4 regions of the Nocardia sp. 348MFTsu5.1 genome follow, and region 2 is predicted to be linked to each of the others. Evidence: riboswitches for the same ligand, from Rfam matches in the RefSeq annotation. Region 2 holds a riboswitch; each other region holds the start of a gene.
The links. A riboswitch is a leader RNA that binds a small molecule or an ion and turns the genes downstream of it on or off. The one in region 2 is predicted to bind S-adenosylmethionine.
Positions count from the first base shown of each region.

Region 1: another riboswitch for S-adenosylmethionine. It lies ahead of H290_RS0120045 (amino acid ABC transporter permease); the one in region 2 lies ahead of H290_RS0120530 (bifunctional o-acetylhomoserine/o-acetylserine sulfhydrylase).
Region 3: another riboswitch for S-adenosylmethionine. It lies ahead of H290_RS0119910 (ABC transporter substrate-binding protein); the one in region 2 lies ahead of H290_RS0120530 (bifunctional o-acetylhomoserine/o-acetylserine sulfhydrylase).
Region 4: another riboswitch for S-adenosylmethionine. It lies ahead of H290_RS0106780 (aminotransferase class V-fold PLP-dependent enzyme); the one in region 2 lies ahead of H290_RS0120530 (bifunctional o-acetylhomoserine/o-acetylserine sulfhydrylase).

Region 1 covers NZ_KB911519.1:139,665-143,808, reverse strand. The annotation lists gene H290_RS0120050 (uracil-xanthine permease family protein) at 1-939, shown strand, start outside; SAM riboswitch class I at 1,084-1,176, shown strand; gene H290_RS0120045 (amino acid ABC transporter permease) at 1,334-2,299, shown strand; gene H290_RS0120040 (amino acid ABC transporter ATP-binding protein) at 2,296-3,078, shown strand; gene H290_RS0120035 (ABC transporter substrate-binding protein) at 3,111-4,085, shown strand.
Region 2 covers NZ_KB911520.1:50,671-54,814, reverse strand. The annotation lists gene H290_RS0120535 (homoserine O-acetyltransferase) at 1-624, opposite strand, end outside; gene H290_RS0120530 (bifunctional o-acetylhomoserine/o-acetylserine sulfhydrylase) at 626-1,942, opposite strand; SAM riboswitch class IV at 1,999-2,108, opposite strand; gene H290_RS30355 (PE-PPE domain-containing protein) at 2,365-3,813, shown strand; gene H290_RS0120520 (MFS transporter) at 4,082-4,144, shown strand, end outside.
Region 3 covers NZ_KB911519.1:112,211-116,354, reverse strand. The annotation lists gene H290_RS0119920 (LLM class flavin-dependent oxidoreductase) at 1-20, shown strand, start outside; gene H290_RS0119915 (NtaA/DmoA family FMN-dependent monooxygenase) at 17-1,420, shown strand; SAM riboswitch class I at 1,516-1,604, shown strand; gene H290_RS0119910 (ABC transporter substrate-binding protein) at 1,623-3,236, shown strand; gene H290_RS0119905 (ABC transporter permease) at 3,239-4,144, shown strand, end outside.
Region 4 covers NZ_KB911511.1:77,424-81,567, reverse strand. The annotation lists gene H290_RS0106795 (rhodanese-like domain-containing protein) at 1-85, shown strand, start outside; gene H290_RS0106790 (O-succinylhomoserine sulfhydrylase) at 123-1,331, shown strand; gene H290_RS0106785 (DedA family protein) at 1,387-2,022, shown strand; SAM riboswitch class IV at 2,090-2,205, shown strand; gene H290_RS0106780 (aminotransferase class V-fold PLP-dependent enzyme) at 2,236-3,045, shown strand; gene H290_RS0106775 (hypothetical protein) at 3,042-3,536, shown strand; gene alc (allantoicase) at 3,582-4,144, opposite strand, start outside.

The sequences.
Region 1 (4,144 bases), on a different contig from region 2:
GTACTGATCGTCATCGGTGTGGTGGTGCACTTCGCCGGCACCGGCTGGATCCACGCGCTGATGCCGCCGATCGTGACCGGAACCATCGTCGCTCTGATCGGTTTGAACCTGGCTCCGACGGCGAAGACGAACTACGAGCAGGACGCGGTCACGGCCACGTTGGTGTTGGTGTTGCTGATCGCATCGTTGGTGTTGTTCAAGGGTTTGCTCGGACGTCTCGCGATCTTCACCAGCGTTGTCATCGGCTATCTGTTCGCACTGGTCCGCGACAAGGTTGATACCGACCCCATCGGTGCCGCCGATTGGATTGGCCTGCCCGACTTCCAGTCACCGTCGTTCAACCTCTCGGTGCTGCCGATGTTCTTGCCGGTGGTGCTGGTTCTGGTGGTCGAGAACATCGGGCACGTGAAGTCGATCAACACCATGACCGGCATCAACTACGACCACAAGATCGGCCGGGCATTGGCGGCCGACGGCATCGCCACGATGCTGGCCGGCAGCGGTGGTGGTTCTGCCACGACGACGTACGCCGAGAACATCGGTGTCATGGCGGCCACCAAGGTCTATTCGACCGCCGCCTACTGGGTGGCCGGTATCGCGGCTGTACTGCTGGGTCTGTCGCCGAAGGTGGGGGCGGTCATCGCATCGGTCCCGCCGGGAGTTCTCGGCGGTGTCACCACGGCGCTCTACGGCCTTGTGGGGATCCTGGGTGTGCATATCTGGGTGACCAACAAAGTGGACTTCTCCAAGCCCGTCAACCAATTCACCGCAGCCATCGCGCTGGTGATCGGTATCGCCGACTTCTCGTGGACCATCGGCGATTTGAGCTTCAGCGGAATCTCCCTCGGAGCAATCGCGGCACTGCTGATCTACCACGTCATGCGCGTGGTCGGCGGCTGGCGCGGGACTGTTGTGGTGGACACGGAGGACGTGGAGTAGTTGGCTCGCACCTCGCTGCGCCCATATGTACGGGGTGTCCTGCAAGGTCAAAATCACGGTGATTCCAAACGGAAAGCGTAGTGTCACAACACAAATCGTTTGCCGCTACTTGACGGCTGGTCTGTCGAGCGCATAGATTCCTCCTGACCATCCAGAGCGACCGAGAGACTTGGCTCTTCGACGTCGCAGCAACCCCGTCCCACGACGTGTGGGTGCTACCGCCAAGACCGATGGAGGAACGATTATGGATCGCGCTTTGTGGCGACGTTTGCACGTCGACCTGTGTCGAGCGGGCACCTGCGTCTGTACGCAGGTCTGACACACCACATCCACACACATTTTCTCTGCCCTATTGGAAGGCTTCTTCAGCGATGCTCGCTGCCCGCACACACCGGTGGTTACGGTGACCCAGATAGTTACCCGCCCCACTCCCGACGCCTCGGTCGAGGTGGATGACGTCGACCTCGTCATCGCACGTACGTGGCATCCGTGGCGTTGGATCATCGCGATTGCCGTGCTGGTCGTCGTCGCCCAGTTCTTGCACGGATTCGCGACCAACCCGGGCTGGGATTGGAGTACGTTCGCGCAGTACTTCACTGCGCCGTCCGTGATGCATGCACTGTGGCTGACCATCCAGCTGACCTTCTGGGGATCCCTGCTGGGATTCGCGATCGGCATCGCGCTGGCTGCGGCGAGACTGTCGAATAATCCAGTGCTGCAGGTGATTGCCTGGTTCTACATCTGGGCATTCCGGTCCATTCCGCTGATCGTCCAGTTGCTGTTCTGGTTCAACATCGCGTACCTCTATCAGACTCTTTCGGTAGGAGTTCCCTTCGGGCCGGGCTTCTTCGAGTTCAACGTCAACAATGCGATCAGTGGTTCGACTGCCGCCATCATCGGTCTGGCGTTGCATCAGGCAGCGTATTCGGCGGAGATCATCCGGGCCGGCATCATCTCGGTGGACCAGGGACAACTCGAAGCCGCTGCAGCGCTTGGTATTCCGAAGCGCCGCGAGTTCTTCAAGATCATCCTGCCGCAGGCGATGCGCGGCATCCTCCCGAACGCCGCGAACGAGGTCATCAGCTTGTTCAAGGGCACCTCGATCGTGTCGGTCATGGCGATCGCTGAGCTCTTCTACCAGGTGCAGGTCATTTACGGGCGCAGCGGACGCGTCGTGCCGCTGCTCATGGTCGCCACTGTCTGGTACATCGTCTTCACGTCGATCCTGTCGATTGTGCAGTTCTACGTGGAGCGGCATTATGCCAAGGGTGCGGTGCGCAACATTCCGTTGACTCCGATCCAGAAGGTCCGAAAGAGATTCTCGGACATCAACTTCGCGCCGCGCGGGGCGACCCGATGACCGAGCCGGTGGAGAAGTCGCAGTATGCGGTCGAGGTCAGGGGAGTTCGCAAGTCCTATGGTCCTCTCGAGGTCCTGAAGGGCATCGACCTGGTCGTGCGTCCGGGTGAGGTCACCGCGATCATCGGGCCTTCAGGATCAGGAAAGTCGACGCTCCTGCGCGTCCTCAACCATCTGGAAAAGGTCGACCACGGCATCGTCCGTGTCGACGGTGACCTGGTGGGGTACAAGCGTAAGGGCAACAAGCTGCACGAGCTGAGCAACAAGGAAATTCTGCAACAGCGCTCGCGGATCGGCTTTGTGTTCCAGAACTTCAACCTGTTTCCGCATCTGACCGTGCTGGAGAATGTCATCGAGGCACCGATTTCAGCGCAGCGGCGCAAGCGGTCGGACGTCGAGCCTGAGGTACGGGCATTGCTCGAACGCGTCGGCGTCGCAGACAAGGCGCACGACTACCCGCGCAGGCTCTCAGGTGGGCAGCAGCAGCGCGTTGCCATCGCCCGGGCACTTGCACTGCGGCCCAAAGTAATTCTGTTCGACGAGCCGACATCTGCGCTCGATCCTGAACTTGTCGGCGAAGTCCTCGAGGTCATTCGAGGGCTCGCACGTGACGGTGCAACGCTTGTCATCGTGACCCACGAAGTGGGTTTCGCACGCGAGATCGCCGACACGGTGGTGTTCATGGACGGCGGCGTCATCGTCGAACAGGGAACCCCGTCGGAGATCATCGATTCCCCGAGGGAAGAACGCACCAAAGCGTTTCTCGCACACGTCCTCTGATCCATCTCAATTTCAACAAGCAAGGAACAAACATGCCCAAAACAAGCCGGCGACTCGCGTTTGTCGCGTCCGCGTTGGTCGCGCTCGCACTGACAGCCACTGCGTGCAGTGACCCTGAGGCCGAGAACGAGGTCGTCACCTCCGACGGACAGAGCTTCGACCTGTCACCGGAGCAGTCCACCCGAGTTCGTGTCGACAAGGTCGACGACATCGCCGCGAAGGTGCCCCAGGCGATCCGCGACCGCGGCACGCTCATCGTCACCGGAGCCGGTGGTACCGCACCGCCACTGCGGTTCTACGCTTCGGACGACAAGACGATCGTCGGATCCGAGGTCGACTTCTCGTACCTGGTCGCGGACATTCTCGGTCTCAAGGTCGACCTGAAGGTCGCTGACTGGTCACAGAACTTCGTCAAGATCGACTCCGGCGAGAACGACGTGTTCATCTCCAACGTCACGGTGACCGAGGAGCGCAAGGACAAGTACGACTTCGCCACATACCGCCTCGACAACCTCGCCTTCGAGGCGAAGAAGGACAGTGGCTGGAAGGTCGACGGCCGAAAGGACGTTGCAGGCAAGAAGATCGGCGTCGGTTCGGGAACCAATCAGGAGCAGTTGCTGGTCGACTGGAACGAACAGAATGTCGCAGAAGGCCTCGCGCCGGCAGAGATCGTGTACTACCAGAACGCCGCCGACTACTACCTGGCACTCGGTTCGGGTCGCATCGACGGATACTTCGGCCCCAACCCGTCGTCGGTGTACCACGCTGCAACGTCGGGCGAAACAGAGATTGTCGGCACGTTCTCCGGTGCAGGTGATGCACTGCAGGGTGAGATCGGGGTCCTGACGAAGAAGGACAACGGTCTCATCGAAGCCGTCAACGAGGCAATCAACCACGCGATCGAGGACGGTAGCTACCAGAAGGTCATCGACCGCTGGGGTCTGCAGACCGAGGCCGTCACCACTTCGGAGGTCAACCCGGCCGGACTTCCCCGTACCGACGCATAAGAATTAGTTCGTTGAAAGTAGTGGTCGTCGGCGGGCACGTTGCGCCGGCGACCACTATT
Region 2 (4,144 bases):
CTTGATGGCCGCGATTTGTGTTGTCTGCGTACCGATCTGGTCTGCCGAAGCACGAGCGCCGACGGCGAGGATCAGGCCGCTACGCACGCGCTCGGGGTAGCCGACCACCCATTCGAGGGCACGCGCGCCACCCATCGAGCCGCCGAGGACGGCTGCGACGGAATCGATCTGCAATGCATCGAGCAATGCCACCTCGGCGCGGACCTGGTCGAGCACGGTGATGTGCGGGAATCGTGAACCCCACACTTGCCCTTCGGAATCCAGTGATGCCGGGCCGGTCGAACCGCGGCACCCGCCGAGGACGTTGGCCGACACGACACACCATTCGTCGGTGTCGACTGCGGCGCCCGGGCCGATCAGCCCATCCCACCAACCGGGGGAGGGCTGATCGGGACCGGCGGGTCCTGTCGCATGGGAGTCGCCGGTCAGGGCATGCAGTGCCAGAACTACATTGTCGCGGGTGGGCGAGAGTGTGCCCCAGCGTTGGAACGCCAGGGTCACATTCTCGATCTGTCCACCGTTGTCCAGCGAAATCGGGCCGACCGGCACACTGGTCAGCTGCCCATCAGGCAGGGATTCCCAGTCCGGATGGGTTCGTGATGGCGTGTGCGGGTCGATGCTCACCTCACTTGGCCGCAGTGAAGCCCGAGTCGAGGTCGGCGATGATGTCGACGACGTTCTCGATACCCACCGCCAACCGGACCAGTCCGGGGGTCACGCCGGCAGCGAGCTGCTCTTCGGCGATCAGCTGGGAGTGGGTGGTCGATGCGGGGTGGATGACCAGCGACCGCACATCGCCGATGTTGGCGACATGGCTGTGCAGCGTGAGGGCGTCGACAAACCGCTTGCCGGCGTCCACCCCTCCGACGATCTCGAAGCCGATGATCGCGCCCTGACCACGCGGAGCCAATTCCTGGCCACGCTTGTACCAGCGTGAGGACTCGAGGCCGGCGTAGGCCACCGACTCCACCTGCGGGTGCTCGGACAGGTACTTGGCCACTGCCTGAGCATTCGACACGTGGCGCTCGATCCGCAGGCTGAGGGTTTCGAGGCCCTGCGCGATGAGGAACGCGTTGAACGGCGAAATGGCGGCACCGGTGTCGCGCAGCCACTGCACGCGGGCCTTGAGGGCGAAGGCCGGAGCGCCGAGATCGGCGAACACTGCGCCGTGGTAACTCGGGTCCGGGGTGGTGAAACCGGGGAACAGGTCCACACCGTCACGCTGGCCGCGCCAGTCGAAGGTGCCGCCGTCGACGATGACGCCGCCGATGGCAGTGCCATGTCCGCCAAGGTATTTCGTGGCCGAATGGACCACGATGTCGGCGCCGTGGGCCAACGGGTTGATCAGGTAAGGGGTGGCGACGGTGTTGTCGACGATCAGGGGCAGACCGGCCTCGTGGGCGACAGCAGAGATGCCGGGCAGGTCGAGGATTTCGTTGTTCGGGTTCGAGATGGTCTCGCCGAACAGCGCGCGGGTGTTGGGCTGGATTGCCGCGCGCCAGCTGTCGAGGTCCTCGGGGTCATCGACAAAGCTGACCTGGATGCCGAGCTTGGGCAGTGTGTAGTGGAAGAGGTTGTATGTGCCGCCGTAGAGACGGGGGCTCGACACCACGTGGCCACCGTTTTCGACGATGTTCAGGATCGAGTACGTCTCGGCGGCCTGGCCCGAGGCGACGAGCAGTGCTGCGACGCCGCCTTCGAGGGATGCGATGCGCTGTTCGACGGCGTCCTGGGTGGGGTTCATGATGCGGGTGTAGATGTTGCCCGGCTCGGCCAAGCCGAAAAGATTTGCGGCGTGCTCGGTGTCGCGGAACGTGTACGACGTGGTCTGGTAGATCGGAAGGGCGCGGGCGGAAGTCGCCGAATCCGGGCTCTGGCCAACATGGACCTGCTTGGTTTCAAAGCTCCAGTTGTCAGCTGGATTGACGTCTGTGTCAGACATGTAGGACTTCTCTTTCTTGGTCGGTAGGGCATCCAATTAGAGGGTCCGACCATCCGGACCCGCGCTTGCCGCGGCGAACCGCAACCTGGTCGTCACCCGGAGCACCCCACCGCGGATGGAGGGTTGCCGGTCAGCTAGCCGGGGCTTGTCGCTGACACTCAGGACCTGGCCAAAAGGATATAACACGCGTCGGAGCCGCTGAGAACCCTCTCGCGCACCTCAATTGCTCCCCGTTTCCGGGCCGATGGATCGCGTATCGTCCTTGCACCGAAACCCCGGGCCCTGGGGTTCCGTTTTCGGGATTCACATGTTCGGAGGATATCTGAGAACAGGTGTTGTCTTTTACGATTGCTTCTCGGGAGTAGCGACCATTCTTTCGAAGCTCTCGGCTCTTCGCGTCAGATAATCCAGGGGGTTCGGAAATGGGTTCGCATACGAAGCGGGCTCGCGCCCGGGACCGATCTGCGGCCCGGCGTCGTGCGATGGCCGCTACGGCAACTGTGGCGGTGACCCTGCCTGTTCTGGGATTCCTGGCTCAGCCGGCTGGTGCAGCGGAGGATTCGGTCGACTGCGCGAAGGGGCGCGTGTTCGTCGTGCCCGGAACCGCGGATCCCAACTCCATCCACACAGCGGGACTGGAGACTCGCTACGGAACCGAAGGCAAGGACTACCGCATCGAGATCATCGACTATCCAGGTGTCCTGTGGCCTCTCGGTGGGACGTCCTACGACCAAAGCGTTGAATTGGGTATAGAGAACCTCGAGACCGCGGTGGCGGTCTATCACGAGGCTTGTCCAGACCAGCCTGTCGTGATCGTCGGCTATTCCCAGGGCGCCCGCATCGCCGGCGATGTGTTGTCCGAGATCGGCCGCGGCGAGAGCCCTGTATCGATCGACCCGACTCAGGTGACCGGTGAGTTGTACTCAGATCCTCGTCGTACGGGGGATGCCGAAGGCCGCGGGGTCGAACTGATCCTTCCGGCCGTGATCCCCGGCATCACGATGAATGGTGCACGCGAGGGTTTCGGTGCCGCGAAAGTCACGCAGTTCTGCGTCGAAGGCGATCCGATCTGCGATCTCCAGGACCCGTTGCACTACCCGCTCCGCGCCGTCGACGGCTTGCTCGGCTACTTCGTCAAACATCTGACCTATGACGATGACATCTCCAAGGGGCCCGACGCCAGCGAGAACTCGCCGCGTGACGTACTCATCCCGTCCGATCCCGCGATCGGGGTCATCCTCGAGAGCCTCGGATTGCCGTTCCGATACATCGCAGTCGACAACCCTCTGCAGTTTCCAGACCTCGCAGTCCTTCGTCCGCTCTTCCATGCCGTGAATCAGTTCCTTCCACCGCTGCCGTACCTCGGGCATGGCGCGTACCTTCCTGACCTATGGGTCCTTCGCGACGCACTGTCGGGAAGTCCGGCTGCCTGGCAGGCCATCGGCGACAGCACGATCAGCATCTTGCGGTACCCGGAGAACTTCGTCCGCGATTGGATCGCGGAGATCGATCGGCAACTCGACCAGCTCGACGGCGCCCGCCTCGGGATCGTACCGGCGCCGACGGTGGCGAATGCGACGCAGCGGACCACGGATTCAGCGGCCTCCGAGTCGGTGTGGATCGAGCCGCATGACCTGACGCCGACCACCCGGCCTGAGGCGGAACCTGCGGAGACCACGCCGGCCCCGACCGAGCCGGCCCCGAGTGTCGAAGCCCGGGATGCCGAGCCCGCGAACACCCCATCTCCGTCCCCCGATCCCGCCTCGGTCGAGCGGTCCGGTGGCGGCGCCGAGCAGGACGTTGATCCGGTGGCTGAAGACGAGCCATTCGGCGATGTGGATGCGGCCACAGAGGACCCCGCTGCGGCCTGACGCGGTTGCATCACGGCTCTCGGCACCATCGTGGAGGTCGCAATCTTCGTCCCCTCGAGCAGGGTCGGAGGGAAATGTTCCCTCGGAGGTACCTGCGAGGGATGAAAGTGGACGGTCGCCCTTAGCCCTGATGGGTAGATTCGAGATTCCCGGGCTGTGGGTCAGTTCACGTCCGTTTCCGGAATGACCCGGGACTGCCTAGGGTTGGCACCGTAGTCACGTTGGCAATGTCGCCGTCGCACCCCGATCACGCCCGAGAGGTTCAATCATGTCTGCGCTCAGCACTGTCGTCCCCGAAGTCTCGGGGCCGATGCGTGGCAGTAGACGCACG
Region 3 (4,144 bases), on a different contig from region 2:
ACCTGTTGGGAGCGCAATGACCAGGAGTTCTTCGAACGATTACGCCCGCCCGGACGCCAACGTCCACTTCGGGGTGTTCTTCCAGGGCGTGAACCACAACACGATCTGGTCCGATCCGGCGAGCGCATCGCAGATCGATTTCGAGACCTTCCGACGCGTGGCGCTGACAGCCGAACGTGGACTGTTCGACGCGTTCTTCCTCGGTGAAGGCCTGCGATTGCGTGAGCAGCAGGGCAAGATCCTCGATCTCGACATCGCCGGACGTCCCGACGCGATCACGCAACTTGCTGCGCTCGCCGGCATCACCAGCAAGATCGGTCTGGTTGCCACCCAGAACTCGACATACAACGAACCCGCCGACCTTGCGCGTCGTCTCTCGGGTCTGGACCTGTTGTCCGGTGGACGGGCCGGCTGGAACGTCGTCACCACCGACAACGCCTGGACCGGTGAGAACTTCCGGCGCGGCGGTTTCCTCGACCACGCGCTGCGCTACCAGCGCGCCGGCGAGTTCATCGACACGGCCCGGGCGATCTGGGACGGATGGTCCGACGACGCGATCGCCGATGCCGACTCGGCGCGATGGTCACGTGAGGGCGCGATCAACCATGTCTCCCAGTCGAGTTCGCAGTTCGACATCTCCTTGAGGCCCACGCTTCCGCGGAGTCGGCAAGGCCACCCGGTGCTGTTCCAGGCCGGCGACTCCTCGCAGGGTCGTGACTTCGGTGCGAACTATGCCGACGTGATCTTCTCCGCGCACGGTAGCGATTTCGACGACGCGCTCGCCTTTGCCACCGACATGCGAAGCCGGCTGCGTGCAGCCGGCCGAGCGGCGGGGGAGCTGCGGATCCTTCCCGGCAGCGAGGTCGTGCTCGCGGAGAAGGAGTCGGAGGTCGAGGACAAGCTTCGCTGGGTCCGTGAGGGCCAGTACAGCGGCGCCACCGCTTTGTCCCTGGTGGAGCAGGTGTGGGGTCGTGATCTCTCGCACCTGGACCCCGACGGACCACTGCCGACGGACGACCCGGTGGCCGCGCCGATCTCGGTCACCCGCGGTGCTGCACGCGACGGCAAGGACCCGCACGCGATCGCTGCGCAGTGGCGGGCGCTCGCCGAGGCAAAGAACCTGTCGATCCGGCAACTGGCGATCGAGACCTCGGCCCGCAGTGGCTGGATCGGAACACCCGCCCAGGTGGCCGAACGACTCATCCATTTCGTGCGCAGCGGTGCCATCGACGGGCTCAACATCTCGCCGTACATCGTCCCGGGTGGTCTCGATGACATCGTCGATCTCCTGATCCCCGAGCTGCAGGAACGCGGGGCCTACCGGACCCGCTACACCGGCAGCACACTGCGCGAACACCTGGAGCTGCCGCCGGTGCGATCGAGACATCACAGCGTCGGCGCCGACGCTGAGGCGGGCTAGTTTTAACTCGTCTGATTTTTACCGAAGACGCTGGTACGCAACGGTTTATCGCTGTCGATGAATTGACAGTTGGTTGCGGGCCCGCCGTAGACTCACGACCATCCAGAGCGGCCGAGAGACCTGGCTTCAGGACGCCGCAGCAACCCGCCTCAGCGGCGGGTGCTACCGCCAGGATCAATGGAGGAAACGAATGAAGGCACGTATGTCCCGCCCGCTACTCGCCGTGGTCGGCGCCACACTGATGTCAGCCTCGCTGCTCAGTGCCTGTGGCTCCGATGCATCGGGCACCGATGGCGACGCCGGTCCCGCACAGCCGGGCGGCACGTTGCGGTACGGGCTGTCCCAGGCTCCGACTTGCTCGGATCCGACGCAGGGCGGCAGCAACCAGACGATCTACGTCACCCGCCAGGTGGTGGATTCGCTGACCGACCAGAATCCGGAGACGGGCGAGATCACCCCCTGGCTGGCGCAGAGCTGGGACATCAGCCCCGACGCCAAGTCGTTCACCTTCCACCTCAAGGATGGCGTCACCTTCAGTGACGGCACCCCGGTGACGGCTGATTCGGTCAAGAAGAACTTCGACGCCATCATCGCCCTCGGTGCGGCCAAGGCCGCTCTGGCGGGTAGCTATCTCTCCGGCTACACCGGTACGACCGTCGTCGACCCGCTGACCGCTCAGGTGGACTTCAGCTCACCCAACGCCCAGTTCCTGCAGGCGACGTCGACCTCGCAGCTGGGTCTGCAGGCCGACGCCACCGTCGCGAAGACCGCTGAGGAGCGCTGCACCGGTACCAACATCGGCAGTGGACCGTTCACGTACGCGGATTGGCAGCAGGACCGGTCGGTCTCCCTGGCCAAGCGGGTCGGCTACAACTGGAGCTCTCCCGTCTTCAGTCACACCGGCGACGCGTACCTCGACCGCATCGACTTCACGGTTATCCCCGAATCGGGTGTGCGCACCGGATCGTTGGCTTCCGATCAGCTCGACGCGGTCAGTGACGCGCTGCCCCAGGATGCCCCGCAGATCGAGGCGGCCGGCGGCCAGATCCTCACCACGCCGAACCCGGGGGTGACCTTCGGATTCCAGCCGAACGTCACCCGCGGTGTCCTGACGGACCCCGCGGTGCGGCAGGCGATCATTCCGGCGATCAATCGGCAAGAGCTCATCGACACCGTGCTGAACTCCGACTTCAAGGTTGCAACCAGCGCGCTCGCGGCAAACACCCCCGGGTACAAGGATCTTTCTTCTGACGTGACGTTCGATCAGGAGAAGGCGAAGTCCATCCTCGATGCCGCAGGTTGGGTCGAAGGCAGTGACGGCATCCGTGAGAAGGACGGCCAGAAGCTCTCGTTCACCCTCACCTTCAGCGCCGTCTTCGCCGGTAACCAGGCGATCCTCGAACTGGTCCAGCAGCAGCTCAAGGCCGTCGGTATCGATCTGAAACTCGGACTCGTCTCCACTCCGGAGTTCACAGCCCTGCAGGGCAGTGGCGACTACGACGCGGTGTACTACAACGCAACGCGCGCCGATGGTGACATCCTGCGCACCAGCTTCGGACTCACCGGCCGCAACCTGAACCATCGCGGCCCGATCCCCGCACTCGACGATGCATTGACCGGCCAGCTGGCCGCGACCGATAAGGCCCAGCGTGATGCATTGCTGGCCACCGCCCAGGAGCAGATCATCTCGAACGGTCTGTGGCTCCCGACCGTCGAGTTGTCACAGGTCATCGGCGCGGCCACGCATACCCAGGACGTGAAGTTCGATGCATCCGCGAGACTGGCGTTCTACGACACCTGGATCTCCGGGAACTGATCATGTACCGGTATGTCGGATTGAGGGTGCTGCAGGCGATCGGCGTTCTCTGGGCGTCGTTCACCATCGCCTTCGGGATCCTGTTCATCCTGCCGTCTGACCCGGTCAGCATTGCGGTGCAGGGTAATTCGGCATCGCCGGTGGATCAGCAAGCCGTAGCGGACCTGCAGGCCCGCTACGGCTTGGACCAGTCGCTTCTGTCGCAGTATTGGACCTCCCTGTCTCACGCCGTCCGTGGCGACTTCGGTACCTCGATCTCGACGGGGCAGCCGGTGACCACCGCGATCGCGGACGCGCTGCCGAGCACGCTGCAGTTGGCGGTCGGAGCATTGGTGCTCGCCGTGCTGTTCGGTTCGCTCATCGCGTTCGCGACCACCTACAGCCGGGCGCAGTGGCTGCGCACCGCGTTGCAGGCGCTGCCACCACTCGGTGTCGCGATTCCGACTTTTTGGGTCGGTCTGATGCTGTTGCAGGTGTTTTCGTTCAACCTGCACATTTTTCCGGCATTCGGCGACAAGGGCTTCTCCAGCCTGGTGCTGCCGGCGCTCACGCTGGCGATCCCCACCGGCGCGGTGCTCGCGCAGGTGCTGGCGTCGAGTATGGGTACCACCTGGCGGCAACCCTATGTCGAAACAGCTCAGGCCAAGGGAGCCAGCAGGTTTCGGGTCGTGACGCACCATGTCGTGCGGCTGGCCAGCATTCCGGCGCTGACCATCGCGGGTGTGCTCATCGGAAATCTACTGGCCGGCGCGGTTGTCGTGGAGACGGTCTTCTCCCGGGCGGGCGTCGGTCGGCTCACGCAGACATCGGTGATGGCCCAAGACATTCCGGTGGTGCTGGGCATCGTCGTGATGTCGACGCTCGTGTTCGTCCTGGTGAACCTCATCGTCGACCTGCTGTATCCGCTC
Region 4 (4,144 bases), on a different contig from region 2:
CGGATTCGAGGGTGCCATCGACCCCGCCGGACATCGCGGTGCGGTCGGATGGAAGGCAACCGGCCTGCCATGGCGCCAATCGTGACCACAATCACATTCACAATCAGGATCAACACCGCGCTATGGAGGATCAGTTGAACGCCAACCTGCCCGAGGGGCTTTCGCCCGACACCCTCGCCGTGCGTGGGGGACTCATGCGGTCCGGCTTCGAGGAGACCTCGGAAGCCATGTACCTGACCTCGGGGTACGTGTACTCGTCCGCGGCCGCCGCGGAGCGCGCGTTCACCGGCGAAGATGAACGATTCGTCTACTCCCGGTACGGCAACCCGACCGTCGCCATGTTCCAGGAGCGACTCCGTCAGCTCGAGGGCGCGGAGGCATGCTTTGCCACGGCCAGCGGTATGGCAGCGGTATTCGTGGCACTCGGGGCCCTGCTCAAGGCCGGTGACCGGCTCGTCGCCGCACGCAGCCTGTTCGGTTCGTGCTTTGTGGTGTGCAACGAGATCCTTCCGCGCTGGGGCGTCGAGACCGTCTTCGTCGACGGCGAAGACCTCGAGCAGTGGGAACAGGCACTGTCGAAGCCGACCGACGCGGTGTTCTTCGAGACCCCGTCCAACCCGATGCAGACCCTGGTCGACGTGGAGCGCGTCTGCGAACTCGCACACGCGGCCGGTGCGAAAGTGGTGCTGGACAACGTCTTTGCCACCCCGCTGCTCCAGAGTGGACTCGAACTCGGTGCCGATGTGATCGTGTACTCGGGCACCAAGCACATCGATGGACAGGGCCGTGTGATGGGCGGAGCGGTACTCGGTACCAAGGAGTACATCGACGGACCGGTGCAGACGCTGATGCGGCACACCGGGCCGGCGTTGAGTCCGTTCAACGCCTGGACGCTGCTCAAGGGCCTCGAGACGATGCGGCTGCGGGTGGACCATTCGACCGCCTCGGCTCTGCGCATCGCCGAGTTCCTGGAAGCCGATTCTCGGGTTGCCTCGGTGAGGTATTCGTTCCTGGAATCACATCCACAGCACGAACTTGCAAAGAAGCAGATGTCGGGCGCCGGCACCGTGGTGACGTTCGAACTCGCCGACAACGGTCCGGTATCCGGCAAGGCCCGCGCATTCGAATTGCTCGACGGACTGAAGATCGTCGACATCTCGAACAATCTCGGGGACTCGAAGTCGTTGATCACCCACCCGGCCACGACGACCCATCGCGCGATGGGGCCCGAAGGCCGGGCGGCGATCGGTTTGTCCGATTCGCTGGTGCGTCTGTCGGTGGGACTAGAAGGTGTCGACGATCTGTTGAAGGATTTGGATCAGGCCCTCTAACCGGGCATAGAAATGCCCGCCGAACGCTGGCCGGGCAGGAGAGATTGGAGCGCACATGCTTCACTCTCTCGCTGATTGGGTCATCTCGATCGTGCAGTCGACACCGCCCTGGGCGGTGTATCTCGTCGTGTTCGGGGTGGTCTACGGGGAGGCCGCGCTGCTCCTCGGGCTGGTGTTGCCCGGTGAGACCGTCATGCTGGCCGGTTCGGTGGCAGCGGCCATCGGCGACACCAACATCGGCTGGCTGATCGTCGGTGCCTGCGTTGCGGCGGTCATGGGGGACTCGACGGGCTACTGGTTCGGGCGCCGATCCGGTAGCCGCATCACCGGGTCCCGATTCGGTGGCTGGGTCGGGGAGGAACGCTGGGCACGCGCCGAGGCACTCATCCGCGACGGTGGGGTCGCCACGGTCGTCGGAGCGCGCTGGATCGGATACGTCCGCACGGTCACCCCGTTCGTGGCCGGGATGAGCCAGATGCCCACCCGCCAATATCTCTTCGCAAACGTCGTCGGCGGCGTTTTCTGGGTGATCGTCGTGTGTGTGACCGGTTATGCACTCGGTGAGACGGTCGGTGCGAATCTGCTGTTCTATCTGGCGCTCGCCGCCGGTGTCTCGCTGGCCGGCTACTTCGGCTTTCGGTGGTGGAGGAACCGGAACAGATCACAAAACACCGCTGCCAGCACGGATTAACATTCATGCCGCGTTTAAAAGGCTTGATAGTTGACATGGAAATCAGCGGCCCGGCAATGTGGTTGTAGGTGATGAGTGTCAGCGACAAGCCCCGGCTTGCTGACCGGCAACCCTCCTTTCGCGGCGGGGTGCTCCGGGTGACAACCTGGCCGCGGTCTGTTCGGACGGCGGCAAGCGCGGACTCCCCAGAGTCCTGTTCCGAAGGGATGGCGGGTGACAAGCACCTCCACCAGTGATTTCAGGGAAGAAATCGCGCGATTTGTGAAGGCCCGCCCGACCGACCGGGTTCTTTTCGCGGCCGATTACCCCGAGGCCGTCGCACTGGTCGCCGCCGCGGCGCCCGGCGAAATCCTGACCCTCGATCTGACTGCCGACCTCGCCACCACTGCAGCCCCTTCTCGCCGCGTGGTGCCCGCGCAGATCGATCTGACGACCACCCTGGCCGCCGTGGACAGCGAACTCGCACGCCGGCCGGCGGCCCTCGTGATCGTGCCTGCGGTGGCACCGGCCACCGGTGAGGTATTGCCGCTGCCTGCGTTGGCCGCGATCGCTCATCGTCGCGGTGCGCGCCTCCTGGTCGACGGCAGTGACATCGTCTCCCGGCGCGCAGTCAATCTCACCAGCCACGGCATCGACTACCTGGTGTTGTCCGGACCGTCCGCGGCCGGACCGGCCGTTGTCGTCGGTCGTTCCGACTGGCTCGCGGAAAGTGACGACGCCGCGCCCGAGATCAACATCGTCCTTCCACCCCGGCAGCTGGTCTCCGACCTCGGCTACGAATGGGTCGGGCTCCATGAGCAGGCCTGCTCCGACTGGCTCGATGCCGAGATCGATCGGCTTCCCGGAATCCGCCGGTTGCACCTGTGGACAGATGCCCGCGACCGAGTGGGCATCGCCTCGCTGGCCGTGTCGGGCCATCGCCGGCCCGTCGTCCTCCGCTGGGATGCCGGAACCGGCATCGACGAGCTCGCCAGGCAACTGAACTCACTCGCAGAGAACGTTTTTGAGCAGGAGAAGTCATGACCGAAAACCGACGCGCCCAAGCTCCCCGAACGCGTCCGGAGCTGCTGGTTGCCATTGACGGCGACGACCATCCGCTCGCCTGGAGTGGGCCCCGTCCGACCGAGGCACCGAGTTCGGTGGTCCGCCGGATCCGCCAGCCGGAACTGAGGGGTGGCATCAAGGAACGCGCTGCGCTGCGTGCCGGCTGGCAGGAACTGGGCGACGATCCCGCCGACCTGGTGGTGGCGTTGGAGATCGACGTGGTGATCGCCGACGATGCGGCCACCGCTCGCGCCGAGCTCCTGCGTCTGGGGGAGTCGCGGTTCGGTGACACCGTTCGCTATGTGGGCACTGCCAATGGCCTGCTCACGCTGATCCTCGACATCTACGCCGCAGAGGTCGCAGACGCGGTCATCCTGCGTCCCCTGGATCAGGGACAGGGCGCAGGCTCGGCCCAGCTCATCGCCGAGAAGGTGCTGCCCGGACTGCTCGAACGGGCCGCCGCAGCCTGATTCCCCCCGCCACGCCGCATCCGGGGCGTGGCAGGGGTGGGCGCATCAGCTCTCGCCGTTCTCCCAGCGATCGATGATCTCGGCCCGGGCGCTCTCGGTCAATGAACCGTAGAGCCGTAGCCGGGCCATGCCTCCGTCCGGGAAGATGTCGAGGCGCGCCTCGGTCATCGGCCGATCGGTCTCGACCAGGAACCGGTGGCGGGTGTCGGGCTGCAGTGGCGAGCGCCCCAAGACCTCGAACCATTCACCGTCGTCGCCGTCGCGGCCACGAATCATCGCTGACCCCGGCGCATTGCCGAGGAAGTAGCTGGTGTCGAGTTCGGCCAGGCCGATCGTCGACTCGCCGGCCAATTTCACCTGGACCCAGTCATTTCCGTCATCGCGGCGGCGGGAGGTCTCCCAGCCTTCGCCCATCGTGCGGGCCCGACCGGGCATCAGCAGATTGTTCGGCGAGCCGTAGAACATGTTGGAGCAAGCGGTGATCATGCCGCCGTTCTCGAGCGCGGCGAGGTCGAAGTGGCCGTACGACAAGAACTTCGGATCGGGGACGCCACGACCGTGCACCCGGAACCGGGCCACGCCACCATCGGGATGGATCGACAGCCGTA